DNA from 4 places in the Shewanella mangrovisoli genome. Region 3 is predicted to be linked to each of the others. Evidence: predicted binding sites of a transcription regulator. Region 3 holds the regulator's gene; each other region holds the start of a gene.
The links. Region 3 encodes MetJ, which represses methionine synthesis genes. Its sites were predicted from a motif close to TAGACGTCTAGACGTCTA; they were not measured.
Positions count from the first base shown of each region.

Region 1: the regulator MetJ is predicted to act here: its motif matches at 1,359-1,376, upstream of metH (methionine synthase).
Region 2: the regulator MetJ is predicted to act here: its motif matches at 1,249-1,266, upstream of msrA (peptide-methionine (S)-S-oxide reductase MsrA).
Region 4: the regulator MetJ is predicted to act here: its motif matches at 649-666, upstream of metE (5-methyltetrahydropteroyltriglutamate--homocysteine S-methyltransferase).

Region 1 is NZ_CP080412.1:3,749,207-3,752,965, forward strand. Features, by position in the region: gene K0H60_RS16460 (ABC transporter ATP-binding protein) at 1-71, opposite strand, end outside; cobalamin riboswitch at 205-372, opposite strand; gene K0H60_RS16465 (histidine phosphatase family protein) at 545-1,267, opposite strand; gene metH (methionine synthase) at 1,477-3,759, shown strand, end outside.
Region 2 is NZ_CP080412.1:2,449,205-2,452,963, reverse strand. Features, by position in the region: gene pgm (phosphoglucomutase (alpha-D-glucose-1,6-bisphosphate-dependent)) at 1-637, shown strand, start outside; gene msrA (peptide-methionine (S)-S-oxide reductase MsrA) at 757-1,236, opposite strand; gene astE (succinylglutamate desuccinylase) at 1,515-2,549, shown strand; gene K0H60_RS10710 (thiamine pyrophosphate-dependent dehydrogenase E1 component subunit alpha) at 2,712-3,759, shown strand, end outside.
Region 3 is NZ_CP080412.1:4,162,518-4,166,276, forward strand. Features, by position in the region: gene K0H60_RS18100 (bifunctional aspartate kinase/homoserine dehydrogenase II) at 1-142, opposite strand, end outside; gene metB (cystathionine gamma-synthase) at 154-1,317, opposite strand; gene metJ (met regulon transcriptional regulator MetJ) at 1,540-1,854, shown strand; gene K0H60_RS18115 (sulfite exporter TauE/SafE family protein) at 1,963-2,706, shown strand; gene nrfD (NrfD/PsrC family molybdoenzyme membrane anchor subunit) at 2,829-3,759, opposite strand, start outside.
Region 4 is NZ_CP080412.1:3,991,318-3,995,076, reverse strand. Features, by position in the region: gene K0H60_RS17405 (LysR family transcriptional regulator) at 1-576, opposite strand, end outside; gene metE (5-methyltetrahydropteroyltriglutamate--homocysteine S-methyltransferase) at 777-3,047, shown strand; gene K0H60_RS17395 (CPBP family intramembrane glutamic endopeptidase) at 3,142-3,759, opposite strand, start outside.

The DNA of each region.
Region 1 (3,759 bases), 410 kb from region 3:
CTGACCTTAAGTGCCATATTGGCGGAGGTCGCAGCGGGCGCTAAGGGCGCAAGGCTCGATGTGGAATGCATCACTAACGATTGCTCCCACATGGATATTGATTGGTGTTATCTGTGCCTGCTGCCACTTGGGCTAACAGGGCGAAACTCATTAATGTCATCTTCTGCTCCCTCGAGTTACCCGCTCGAGAACTAAGGCTGCACGCAGCGAAAACAGAAATAGGCAGGTATCCTGACTCGTATGGGAAGACACAAAGCGCTTCGACTACTCACAGTTGCGGGTACAGTTCGGGCTACTGACGGGCAGCTCCCCGATTCCCTATTATGTTTGGGTTATCCGGCGCGCTTGAACACTCTTGCCCTTAAGCAATAGCACTAAATCGCGCAAAATTCCCAACACCTATTTCTGCGACCTTTGAGCTTAACGTACTGGGTGTGTTATCTGGCTCAAATGTCAGGGAAAAGCATTATCCTATATCTTGCCCATTAGGCAATGCTGTTTAAATCAGAAAATTTTCATCATGTCGATGACTGATGCTTGCAAGCTACTCACAGTGGCCCGATGGCCAGTCTAAGCGCCAGTATCTTTTACCTTGCTCATCCTCGAGGACATTAATCGTCACCACCGCCGCCACGGGTAAGGCGAGCTGACTGTAAAAACCTAAGGTTTTCACCGCTCCCAGCGCCTTTGACATCAAGTGGCGAATAACCCCACCGTGGGTCACCACCCAGATATTGGCCGCGGGGGCGTTGGCATTAAACTCCCCATGGGCCTGTTCATCATCCATCGCCAGCAGGCCAAACTCTTTATCGAGGATCTGTTCTATCGCACCATCGATACGGGCCTCGAAACTTGCCATGGCTTCGCCATTGGGCGGCGTCACCTCCCAGGGATTCTGCCAATAGGCCGCCATCCGTTCGCCGTCGTGTTGATATAAGTCATCGAGTAGGCAGCCATCCCAATCGCCGAAGGCTATTTCCTGTAACTCCTCCAGCAGGTTGACCTTGAGCATCGACGGCGCGGGTGCATCTAAACTTATGCCTACAGACGCACTCGAATGCAGCTCGGCCGCAAAGGCCTTGGCAAACTCGGCGCAGCGCCTCGAGGTCGAGCTATAAATGCCGTGGCACACAGTCGCCTGCGCCTCAACCGCCGCCGACATCTGCCGCCAGCCCTTTTCGCTCAGTGGCACATCGACTCGGCCTCGCAAAATCGCCCCGCCCTCGCATTCTCCATGGCGTAACAGTAATAACCTGAGCTGCTTCATCTGATCTTTCCTTTTAGCGTTTTTATCTGCCTTATCTCGCCTATGCTATACCAACTTTAACCTTGCCCTGACAATCCGATGTCGCGTATTATGGACGTCTATACGTATAAATGTCCAAAACATAACGAACGACATTCAATAATAAAATGCAATTTGTCACCCGATTGCGTACTTTGGACTCAACTTAGCTGTAGTAAAGGTAATCATTTATGGCGATATCTCTCCATCGAGCCAGCCAAGCACTGGCAGACATTCGCAACCAGTTGTCAAAGCGCATTCTGATTTTAGACGGCGCCATGGGCACTATGATCCAAGGCTACAAGCTTGAGGAAGAGGATTACCGTGGCGAGCGTTTCAAGGATTGGCATACCGACGTTAAGGGCAATAACGATCTTTTAGTGCTGACTCAGCCACACATCATCAAACAAATTCACATCGACTACCTAAAAGCCGGTGCGGATATTATTGAAACCAACACCTTCAACGCCACTACTATCGCCATGGCCGACTACGATATGCAGTCGCTGTCCGCCGAGATTAACCGCGAAGGCGCGCGCCTCGCCCGTGAGGCCTGTGATGAAATCGAGCAAGCCACGGGTAAGCCACGTTATGTCGCCGGTGTGTTAGGGCCTACTAACCGTACCTGCTCTATCAGCCCCGATGTTAACGACCCAGGCTTTCGTAATATCCACTTTGATGAGTTAGTGACCGCTTACTGCGAATCGACCCGCGCCTTAATTGAGGGCGGCGCCGATATCATTATGGTCGAGACTATTTTCGATACCTTAAACGCTAAGGCCGCCTTATTTGCCATAGAAACCGTGTTCGATGAACTCTTTGGGCCAAATTCGCCAGCGCGTTTGCCTGTGATGATCTCAGGCACCATTACTGATGCCTCGGGCCGAACCCTGACCGGACAAACCACCGAAGCCTTTTATAACTCCCTTCGCCATATCAAGCCCTTATCCATCGGCCTTAACTGCGCCCTCGGCCCTAAGGAGCTTCGCCCCTACGTTGAAGAACTGTCGCGCATCGCCGAGTGCTATGTCTCGGCGCACCCTAACGCGGGTCTGCCAAACGAGTTTGGCGGTTACGATGAAACCCCAGAGGATATGGCGAGCGTTATCCAAGAGTGGGCCCGCGAAGGCATGCTCAACATTATCGGCGGCTGCTGTGGTAGCACGCCCGAGCATATTAAGGTTATTCGCGAAGCCGTAGAGCCATTTGCACCACGGGTATTACCCGAAATCCCCGTCGCCTGCCGTCTATCGGGTTTGGAACCGCTCACTATCGACGCCCAAACCCTATTTGTGAACGTGGGTGAACGTACCAACGTCACCGGTTCGGCCAAGTTTTTAAAACTGATCAAAGAAGGTAAGTTCGAGCAGGCGCTCGATGTCGCCCGTGAACAGGTAGAAAGCGGCGCGCAGATCATCGACATCAATATGGACGAAGGCATGCTCGATGGCGTGGAGGTGATGCATAAGTTCTTAAACCTTATCGCCTCTGAGCCGGATATCAGCCGTGTGCCGATTATGATCGACTCCTCTAAGTGGGAGGTGATTGAAGCGGGCCTCAAATGTATTCAAGGCAAGGGAATCGTCAACTCTATCTCCTTGAAGGAAGGCGAAGAGAAGTTTATCGAGCAGGCAACCCTAGTGAAACGCTACGGCGCTGCGGCCATTATTATGGCGTTCGACGAGCAAGGTCAGGCCGACACTAAGGCGCGTAAAGTCGAGATCTGTACCCGCGCCTACCGCGTGCTAGTCGATAAGGTCGGCTTTCCGCCCGAAGACATTATCTTCGACCCGAATATCTTTGCCATTGCCACGGGTATCGATGAGCACGATAACTATGCCGTCGATTTTATTGAAGCCATTAAAGAGATTAAGGCCACCCTGCCCTACGCGATGATTTCGGGTGGGGTGTCGAACGTGTCGTTCTCCTTCCGCGGTAACAACCCAGTGCGTGAGGCGATTCATGCGGTATTCCTGTACCACGCGATTAAAGTCGGCATGGACATGGGTATCGTCAACGCGGGCCAATTAGCGATTTACGATGATATTGACCCCGAGCTTAAGGATAAGGTCGAGAACGTCGTACTCAACCTGCCTTGCCCAGTTGAAGACTCAAACAATACCGAACAATTGCTTGAGATTGCTGAAAAATTCCGGGGCGATGGCTCAAGTAGCGCGAAAAAAGAAGATTTAGAATGGCGCTCATGGCCGGTGAATCAACGTCTCGCCCATGCGCTGGTCAAAGGCATCACCGAATTTATCGACGAAGATACCGAAGCGGCTCGCCAACTTGCCTCACGACCACTTGATGTTATCGAAGGCCCGCTGATGGACGGTATGAATATCGTCGGCGATCTATTTGGCTCGGGCAAAATGTTCCTGCCACAGGTGGTGAAGTCGGCGCGGGTGATGAAAAAGGCCGTGGCCTACCTCAACCCCTTTATTGAGCAAGAGAAGGTCGAAGGCCAATCTAAC
Region 2 (3,759 bases), 1.7 Mb from region 3:
CCACAGACCTGAATGGAGCGAGCAGTTAGCCATCGGCAAGACGCTGGTATCGAGTGCGCTTATCGATAAAATCTGTGCCTTTCATGGCAAAAAATTACTCGAAGTCCCCGTTGGCTTTAAGTGGTTCGTCGATGGGTTAGCCGAGGCAACTATTGCCTTTGGTGGTGAGGAGAGTGCGGGCGCCGCGTTCCTGCGCCGTGATGGCACGACTTGGTGTACCGACAAGGACGGTTTTATTCTGGTGCTGCTTGCGGCCGAAATGCTTGCGGTTACTGGCAAGACGCCGGGGCAACGTCATCAAGAATTAGTGGCGCAGTTCGGTCAAAGTTTCTACAAGCGTATCGACAGCCCGATTAGCCTCGAGAACAAAGCCAAATTTGCCAAGCTCAATGCTGAGACCTTAAACGCCACTCTGCTGGCGGGTGAGAAGATTGATGCCGTATTAACCCACGCCCCAGGTAACAATGCCTCGATTGGTGGCATCAAAGTGACTACGGCCAATGGTTGGTTTGCGGCGCGGCCGTCGGGCACTGAGGCGTTATTTAAGATTTACGGTGAGAGCTTTATCAGTGAGCAACATCTTGCCGATATTATTAAGGATGCACAGGCCTTGATTGATAAGGCGCTTAGCGCCTGATCTAACGTTTAAGCATTCTTTACAGATAAAAAAACGCACTCATGGAAATCCTATGAGTGCGTTTTTATTTGCAGCGATGAGCGGCAGAAGCCACTCACTCGGATGCTAACAGGTTATGATCAGTACTCGAGATGGCAACTTGGTAAGTTGTTCTTATCGATATAGTTTTGATGATATTCCTCGGCCACATGGAATTGCTGCAAAGGCACGATTTCAGTCACGATGTGGCGTAATCCCCAACGTCCCGAGCGAGCAAAGGCCAGTTTAGAGGCTTCAGCCGTCGCTTTTTGCTCACGGTCGTGGAAGAAAATGGTACTGCGATACTGAGTGCCAATATCGCCACCTTGCATGTTGAGCGTGGTTGGGTTGTGGTTCTTCCAAAACACATCCAGTAACTCATCGTAGCTGACAATCGCTGGGTCAAATTCCACTTGTACGACTTCGGCATGGCCTGTCTTGCCTTTTTTGACTTCCTCATAGGTGGTCGCTTCGTTATTGCCACCCATATAGCCACAGGTCGCGTTGGTCACGCCGTTGACTTGTCTAAAGAAATACTCCACGCCCCAAAAACAGCCGGCACCGAAAGTTGCTAACGCCATGATAAATCCTGATAGAAGTCTAGATGGCTAAGGATTGTGATAAAACTCATGCCTAAAAGCAAGTGTGTCGACAAAATTAATCCTATGTCGGCCAAATGTGGCTAAGATGCTGTGGTTTTGCCGTGAAATGCGCTTGTTTGACCAGAATGACAGAGTAACGGCCCAAAAACTTGTGTTAGTATGGATGCGCTTTTTAAGGCGGGTAGCGATAAGTGCAATGAAACAGGCAGTTATTGCCATAAATCCAGCCTTTAACACGCTATTATAAGGAGAATTCTGTGTTACAAGCTCTGTTAGATTCGAAGGATTTTCTCGCGCTGACCCTCGCCAATCCGCAAACCCTCGGTGATGAGTTTAGTTTCACCTTAGGGGAACATACTCGAGTCGAAGTGTGGGACACGGGCGTCATCGTTTTTGAGCCAGCACAAGCCCAAGGTAAGGATGTCATTCTCTCCTGCGGTGTCCACGGTAATGAAACCGCCCCCATCGAACTCTGCAATACCTTAATCAAACAGCTTCTCCAACAAAAAATCATCGCCAAACAACGCACGCTGTTTATTATTGGCAACCCTTTAGCGATTAATAATGGCACTCGCATTATCGACGAAAACATGAATCGTCTGTTTAGTGGCGAGCATTCAAATCCACCGGGGTTAGTGAATCCTGAGCGGGTGCGGGCGAAAAAATTAGAAGCCTATGTCGACCGCTTCTTTAACGGCGCAGCCGCAGGGCGCCAGCGAATTCACTACGATTTACACACGGCGATGCGTGCGTCAAAACACGAAAAGTTTGCGATTTATCCTTATCGTCCCGGCCGTGCTTATAGCGCCGAGCAAATCATGTTTTTAGCGGCAAGTGGCGTGGATACTGTGTTATTTCACCATGAGCCGACGACGACCTTCAGTTATTTTTCCTCCGAGCAGTATGGCGCCGATGCCTTTACCATTGAATTAGGTAAGGTGTATCCCATGGGGCAAAACGATATGACGCGTTTTATTGCCGCCCAAGAGATGTTTATGCGCCTTATCACAGACAAACCCTTAGCGCTTGAGCCATTCTCGGCGGATAAGGTGAATCTGTACCAAGTGTGTCGGGTGATTAACAAACATTTTGATGATTTTGAATTTACCTTCGCGACTGATGTCGAAAACTTCCGAGCTTTCCCTAAAGGCTTTGTATTGGCCCGCGAGGGCGGGCAGGAAATTAAAGTCGAACAGGAATTTGAAGCGATTGTCTTCCCCAATGCTAAGGTGCCCATCGGTAATCGCACTGTGATTTGCCTGATCCCTTCAGTCGCGCCAGATGTTCGCTAGTTTTGTAAAGCATTATATACATGCCCACAGGGGATTAGTTGTCGTTTGAACTGTGCCAACGGTTGATAGGTAGTTTACGTTAACGTAATGTTCATCCGGCATATTCGTATAAATTAGGCGTTGTGGATTTTCCATGGCGTAACGAGATAACAAGAGCACAATATGAGCAAAGCAACACTCAACACTGATACAGTGCACCGTGTCGGCTTCTTGGATAAGGCATCGCTTCACATTCCTATCCTTCGAATTCTACAAGCAGACGGCACTACCTATGAAACCGCGGTTTTGCCTGTAATAGATGAAGCCTTAGCCACCAAAATTTACGATACTTGCGTATTCACGCGGGTACTCGACGAACGTATGTTAGGCGCGCAGCGTCAGGGACGGATCAGCTTCTATATGACCTGTACGGGTGAAGAAGCGGCGATCGTCGGCAGTGTCGCGGCGCTTGATTCTGAGGACGTGATCCTCGCGCAATATCGCGAACATGCGGCGCTGCGTTACCGTGGTTTTACCACTGAGCAGTTTATGAACCAAATGTTCAGCAATGAGAAGGACTTAGGTAAAGGTCGCCAAATGCCAATTCACTACGGCTGTGCGGCGTTAAACTACCAAACCATTTCATCACCATTGGCCACGCAAATCCCGCAAGCGACAGGTGTGGGTTATAGCTTGAAAATGCAGGGCAAACGTAATGTTGCCGTCTGTTATTTCGGTGAAGGCGCTGCGTCTGAAGGTGACTTCCACGCCGGCTTGAATATGGCGGCGGTGTTAAAATGCCCCGTGATTTTCTTCTGCCGTAACAATGGTTATGCGATTTCCACTCCAACCGAAGAGCAGTTTGCCGGTAACGGTATTGCTAGCCGCGGTGTGGGTTACGGTATGCACACCATTCGTGTCGATGGTAACGATATGCTGGCGGTGTTAGCGGCGACGCAGCAGGCGCGTGCCTATGCGATTGAGCATAATGCCCCCGTGTTGATTGAGGCCATGACTTATCGTTTGGGCGCCCACTCATCTTCTGACGATCCTTCTGGCTATCGCTCAAAAGAAGAAGAGGCGAAATGGCAACAACATGATCCGGTCAAACGCTTCAAGTTGTGGTTAATCAACAAAGGCTGGTTGGCCGAGGCCGATGATGCCCAGCGTTACGAGAAGTACCGTGAAGAAGTGTTAGCCGCCGTTAAAGTCGCTGAAAAATTACCTATCC
Region 3 (3,759 bases):
AGTTAGTGGTTTTACCCGCGGCAGACACCACCACCAGATCATCACTATGACCATGGGTTAACAGAATATGGGCGACTCGGCGATAACAATCGGCATCGGCTAAGCTGGAACCACCAAATTTATGTAAGTGACAACGTGCCATCTCGAATTCCTCTACTGACAAGCCGCGACGGCGGCCAATCCTGCTTGAATATCTGCAACTAAGTCGTCGGCATCTTCAATACCAACCGACAAACGTAATAGGGTGTCTTTAATGCCAGCTTCATAACGCGCTTGGGGCTCCATCGCCCTGTGTGTCATAGTCGCGGGCACGGCCACGAGACTCTCAACGCCACCTAAGCTCTCGGCCACGCTGAATAAACTTAAGGCATCTAAAAAGGCGACCACTTCAGCCTCGCCGCCCTTAAGCTCAAAACTCAGCATAGCGCCAAAGCCTTTTTGCTGCTTGGCGGCAATGGCATGGCCGGGGTGTTCCGCAAGGCCTGGGTAATACACTTTGCTCACCACTGGGCTACTTGTCAGCACATCCACAATACGCTGGGCATTGCTTTGGTGCTCACGAATGCGTACGGCTAAGGTACGCAGGCCACGCAGGGTTTGATAACTGTCGAAAGCTGACCCCGTTAAGCCTAAGGTGTTCGACCACCAATGTAAGGTCTCACCGAGTTGAGGATCTTTGGCGATCACAGCGCCGCCCACCACATCGCTGTGGCCATTGATGTACTTAGTGGTGGAGTGGATAACGATATCGGCACCCAGTAACAGCGGTTGCTGCAAAATTGGCGAGAGGAAAGTGTTGTCCACCACCACTAAAGCGCCCACGGCGTGGCTCGCCTTCGCGATAGCTTCGATATCGACGACTCGCAGCAGAGGGTTAGAGGGGGTTTCAATCCACACCATCTTAGGTTGCTGGGCGATAGCTTGCTCGAGCGCTTGAGCGTCGGTTTGATCGACCACCAGCAGTTTAAATTGGCCCTTTTTAGCCAAGTTAGTGAATAAACGGTACGAACCGCCGTAGCAATCGTGGGGCACCACCAGCAAGTCATCAGGGCCAAGCAACGTAGTCACTAAGGTAATGGCCGCCATACCAGTGCAAGTCACCACACCAGTTGCGCCCTTTTCCAGCTTAGCTAGGGCATCACCTAGGATGCTGCGGGTAGGATTGCCGGAACGGCTGTAATCAAATTCGCGAGGATTTTTATGACCATCGAAGGCGTAATTCGTCGACAGGTAAATTGGCGGCACCACAGCGCCATACTGAGTATCGCTTTCGATACCCTGACGCACTGCTAATGTGGCTAATTGACGTTCGGTCACTAATTTGCCTGCGGTCATCGGGAACTCCTAAGTTCGCAAAGAGATGTCTGGACGTCTAAATGTACCTAAGCCCAGTGGCATCGTCAATAGGCGTTAAGACGTTTAGACGTCTAAACATAAAGAAATCTGTTTGCAATCACTAAGAAATAGTAGCAATAATTTGACTGTTATCTGTAAGGGTTTAAAATCTGCCCCGAATTTAGCGTTATAACAGGTGAGTCAATGACTGAATGGAATGGGGAATACATCAGCCCCTATGCTGAACATGGCAAGAAGAATGAACAAGTAAAGAAAATTACTGTGTCTATTCCGCTCAAAGTGCTAAAAGTCCTCACGGATGAACGTACCCGTCGTCAGGTGAACAACCTGCGCCACGCCACCAATAGCGAACTCTTGTGTGAAGCATTTTTGCATGCCTACACCGGCCAGCCTCTGCCTAATGATGCCGATCTGTCGAAAGATAGCCCAGACAGCATTCCCGCCGAAGCGAAACGGTTGATGGACGAAATGGGGATCGAGTGGGAAGATATGGAATAACGCTCAGGCGTCCATAATCCTGCCGTAACTAATTATTAGGGATCGTTAATACTCATCTTGCCTGATGGGTTAGAGTAACGATCCCTATTTTGTTTTTGATGGAATCCTATGTTCTCCTTGATAGATCCACAAACGCTCGCCATTGCGTCTGTGATTGTGTTTTTAGGTGCCCTCACCCAGAGTCTGATTGGCTTTGGTCTTGCTGTGGTGGCGAGTCCGCTGCTGTATATTGTCGACCCCGAATTAGTGCCAGCCCCGGTGATTGTGATGGGTTTTTCCATCGCCCTGCTCACCCTACTGCGTGAGCGCGGCCATTTAGAATTCAACGGCTTGCAATATGCGCTGATTGGTCGAGTGCCCGGAGGTTTTATCGGTGCCAGCCTGTTGCTGTTTGCGCCGCAGCCGATTCTTGGTCTGGCGATTGCTGGCATTGTGGCGGTCGCCGTGGTGCTGAGCCTGTATAAATTCAGCCTGCCAGTGAATAAAGCGACTCTGTTTGGCGCGGGCGTGGTATCGGGGATCTTCGGTAATATTGCCGCCATTGGTGGCCCACCGATGGCGATTTTGTTAGCGGGTAAGGATGCCTCAAAATTTCGCGCCGCACTCTCAGCCTTCTTTATCTTCAGCTCAACCATAGCGCTGGTCATCCTTGGGGTGACGGGCCTGCTCGAAATCAAGCATTTATGGTTATCCCTGATGCTGCTGCCCTCGGTCTTTTTAGGCTATTTAGTGGCGGGTAAACTGGTGGGGAATGTGGATAAGCATAAGACCAAGATGGCAACCTTAGCCCTCTGCGCTATCAGCGCCTTAGTGCTTACGGTGAAATCTGTGATTGAGCTATTGCCGCAATAATTACCGCAATAATCCCCTTCCAATCGCTGCCAATTGCCGCCATAAAAAAGCACCGTTACCGGTGCTTTTTGCTTGCAGGGGATGTGTGACTTATCCCATCGAGATTGCAGTTCACCAGAGCACTAACTTAGATAGCTTTGTCCCGCATACACAATAAAGTGTCTTAGTGCTAACACGCCGGTTAAGCTGGCGCAGGCCACCATGATCATCGCGCCCTTGCTGTGGCGAGTCGCGGCAGGCAACAGCATAAACAGCAATGGAATACCAAAACCAACCCCAACCACGCCAATCCAGAATACGCTCGCCCACACGCCAGAGGTGAGTGATGCCAGCGCCACAGCAGCCGCGCCGCCCTTAAAGTACAAGGCGCAAAACAACATAAACAGGAACATGATTTCGATGGCCATCACTGGCAGCTCTAAGCCATGCATTTTGGCTAAGGTCTTGTCGTGGCTATCAGTCTTGAACATCACCAGCGCCAGCACCGCATTGGCAGCAGCGCCCGCCGATAAACCAGAGACTAAAAACAGCGCCGGCAATACCGCGGTATTCAGCATCGGATAGGCATTCATGGCCGAGATTAAGAAGCCTGTATAAGCGCCCACGCCAATCGCAAGGATAAACAGCAACACTTCAATCAGCTTTCTAAAGGGCATCAGCAGCTTAGCAATAGGCACGAGGAAACCTAAGCCCCACTTTGGCAGTTCGTCACGCAGCACAAGAATCGCGTAGGCAAATGCCAAGGGTGAGTAAGCCAGTAGCGCTAATACCCCAATCGCCATAACGGACTGGAAGTTATAGTTGATTAAAATCAGCCAGAAGTGGAAAGGCTTCGTTAAATCAAACACTAAACATGCCAAGCCTAGGCAAATGGCCACTGGGCCAATAATGGCAGCGGCCTTGAGAATACTGGTCTCCCCCTGCGCTTGATCCTTATTAAACCAACGCAGGCCAATGCCAATCAGCAAACTTCCGGCGGATAAGCCCGCCATAAACAGATACACGGCGATGATCCAATGCCAAGTGACGGGATCATATTGCGCCATATCGCCC
Region 4 (3,759 bases), 170 kb from region 3:
AATGGGTAAGCGAGCCAATTGCTTAGGCGTAACATAGGCTTCTTTCGCTAAGGGATGATCCTTGGCAACCACTAACTTCACTTCAAAATCAAACAAATGCTGATAGGCGAGCGAGTGCCCCGGCACGGGATCCGAGGTCAGCACTATATCGAGTTCGCCCATTTCTAAGGCATTGAGCGAATCGAACAGATGACGGCTCGACAGATCTAACTCGGCCTGCGGATGATCTTGCCTAAATTGTTCCATCACTGGCATTAACCAGCGAAAACAGCTGTGGCATTCAATCCCCACTCTGAGTTGATTGGTCTCTGTCTCTAGGCCATTTTTCAGATCCGTTTCCGTCTCTAACACCTTAGGCAGGATTTCTTCGGCGAGGTGCAACAGGCGTGCGCCTTCTTGAGTAAAAGAGAGCGGTTTGCTTTTACGCACAAAAATGGGCGAGTTAATTCGTTGCTCTAACTCCTTAATTTGATGGGAGAGAGCCGATTGAGTGACAAAACGTTTTTTGGCTGCGCCCGCCAAGCTGCCACTTTCCTTCAGTGCCATTAAGGTTCGCAGATGTCTTAGTTCGATCATGATCACTCCAAGTGAATTTCGCTCATGTTGTGCTTGAAATCAATTCGGTTGCTGGCATAGAGACTATCACAATAAACTTCTAGACGTCCAGACGCCCATTGTGATTTATCTAGGCTTAAATGCGAAAAATTGCCAAGAAAACACCATCAGCTGGGTGCTAGTGCCGAATATGGCTTATCTCAAATAAAGGAAGATATGGTATGCAATTAAACAGTCTTGGTTTTCCCCGTATCGGGCGTCGTCGTGAACTGAAATTTGCCCTCGAAAAATACTGGCGTGGTGAGAGCACTCAAGCTGAACTGCATGAGGTGGCCAAGGAGTTACGTCGTACCCATTGGCAATGGCAAGTGGCCGCAGGGATCGAGCAAGTGCCAGTGGGTGATTTTGCCTTTTACGATCAAGTGTTAACCCTGAGTGCGACCCTTAACGCTATTCCAGATCGCCACCGCGGCGAGGGCGCTATCGATCTTGATACCTTATTCCGCGTTGCCCGTGGCCGTGCGCCAACTGGCACCGATGCGCCAGCCTCTGAAATGACGAAGTATTTCAACACTAACTATCACTACTTAGTGCCAGAGCTTAAGCAAGACCAAGTGTTCTCTATCGCCTATGAGCAGTTTTTTGATGAAGTGGCCGAGGCACAGGCGCTGGGTTATCAAGCCAAGCCCGTGTTGTTAGGTCCTGTGAGTTACTTGTATCTGGCCAAAACCGTGGGTCAGGATTTCGATAAACTCAGCCTATTGCCCAATCTGTTAAAGGCCTATGCCGACATTCTTGCGCGTTTTGCCGCGCAGGGCGTGACTTGGGTACAGCTTGAAGAACCTATTCTGGCGCTTGAATTAACCGCCGATTGGCAAGCGGCGATTAGCGAAGCTTATCAAGCGCTTAAAACGGCTCAAGTGAAGATTTTACTCACTAGCTACTATGGCAGCATTAGTCATCATCAGGCGCTGGTTTCCGCGCTGCCAGTGGCGGGGCTGCACCTCGATTTAGTGACTGCCCCTGAACAATTGGCCTTGTTTGCCAATGCCTTAAGATCAGACCAAATTCTCTCTGCAGGCGTAGTAAATGGTCGCAACGTGTGGGCGGCAGAGGTTGACCTGATTGTCGAGCGTATCGGCAGTGTTGCCAGAGACTTAGGTGCGCGCCTATGGATTGGCTCTTCCTGTTCACTGCTTCACAGCCCTGTGGATTTAGAGGTGGAGACAACGCTCACGCCGGCACTACGTCAACAGCTTGCGTTTGCTAAGCAAAAGCTGTTGGAGCTGGCTAATGTGCGCCAATTGTTACAGGCTCCTGAGTCTGTCGCCGCCAAAGAGATAGTTAACACTTGTTTGGCACGTCGTGAGGCTAAAGCACTGGCGGCGGATGCAAAAGTCATCGCCCGTGTGACTGCGCTGACCCAAGCCGACTATGAACGTGTGAGCGAATTTACTGAGCGCCAAGCGGTACAGCAGCGCAAGTATCGTTTGCCATTACTGCCCACGACCACAATTGGCTCATTCCCACAAACGCCTGCTATCCGTGGCTTACGTAGCCGCTGGCGCAAAGGGGAGCTAAGCGATGCCCAATATACCGAGCAGTTGCAGCAAGTGACCCGCGATACCATCGACCGCCAACTTAAACTCGGTATCGATGTGCTAGTACACGGTGAGGCCGAGCGTAACGACATGGTGGAATACTTCGGCGAGCAGCTCGAAGGCGTGGGATTTACCAAAAATGGTTGGGTGCAGAGTTATGGTTCTCGCTGCGTTAAGCCGCCATTGATTTATGGTGATGTGAGCCGCCCGAAAGCGATGACGGTAGAGTGGGCCGAATTCGCCCAAAGCCTGACGGACAAACCGGTCAAAGGCATGCTAACGGGCCCTGTGACGATTCTACATTGGTCGTTTGCCCGTGAAGATATCAGCCGCGATACCATTGCCACCCAATTGGCGCTGGCTATTCGTGATGAAGTGGTGGATTTACAAAATGCGGGTATTGGCATTATTCAAATTGATGAACCAGCCTTCCGCGAAGGTTTGCCATTAAAGCAAAGCGAGTGGCAAGCTTACTTAGATTGGGCTGTGAATGCCTTTAAACTGAGTGCAGCGGGTGTTGTGGATGAAACCCAAATCCACACCCATATGTGTTACAGCGAGTTTAACGACACGATCGCCGCCATTGCCGCCATGGATGCGGATGTGATCACCATCGAGACCTCGCGTTCACGCATGGAACTGCTCAACGCCTTTGAAGATTTTGAATATCCAAATGAAATTGGCCCAGGCGTTTACGATATCCATTCGCCAAATACGCCAAGTGTGGAGGCCATGGTGCACCTTATCGAAAAAGCGGCGCAAAAAGTGCCAGTACGCCAGCTGTGGGTTAACCCCGATTGCGGCCTTAAGACCCGCACTTGGGATGAGGTAGAACCTGCGCTGAAGAACATGGTGGATGCGACCCGCGAACTGCGTCGCCGCCTTGGTTAATTAAATCAACAAATGAGAGGGTGATGTCTTATAGACAGTGGAGAGGGATACTAAGGTATCCCTTTTAATCAATGAGTTGTGAGTTATGCAGTCGCTACTTTAGTAATAGCGCCACACTGAATAAGGCCCAATCGTTGATTATGTGTGCACCTGTAGATACTAAGATGTTTTTTGTTTTCAAGTAGGCGAGTAACAGTACGATTCTCGCTGTACCGATCACAATCAGGCATTGAACCCAATTCCATTGATACGTGGGTAAATGCGCCATGCCAAACAATATTGCTGAACCTATCCAAGCGATAATAATGGCGGTCTTGCGTTGAACGCCAAAATGAGTGTGGAGCAACCACATTAAGGCTAAAAATGGAAAGACAGTGATAAGCTCTTCACCGAAAAGTTGCGGAATGGTGCGCAAAAAGAATTGTAGTTTTTCCCATATTTCCTGATGACGGAGCAGTTCAAAGGCGGGATTGGCTGTTGCGCCCACTGTGTCGACGACTATCTTGCCGATGACTACAGTGATCACTATGTTGAGGATGGCAATTAAAAACATCCATCTAACCGCTTTTAAGTCAAGCTTGTCAAAAATTAATCGCCAATGTTTACCCACAATAAAGTAAAACATACAGAGAGGAATACCTGGAAAGAGAAAGGCATTTACCCAATCTCTCCCAGGATATTGGCCGAAAGGATAAGGAATTACCAAAGTGAT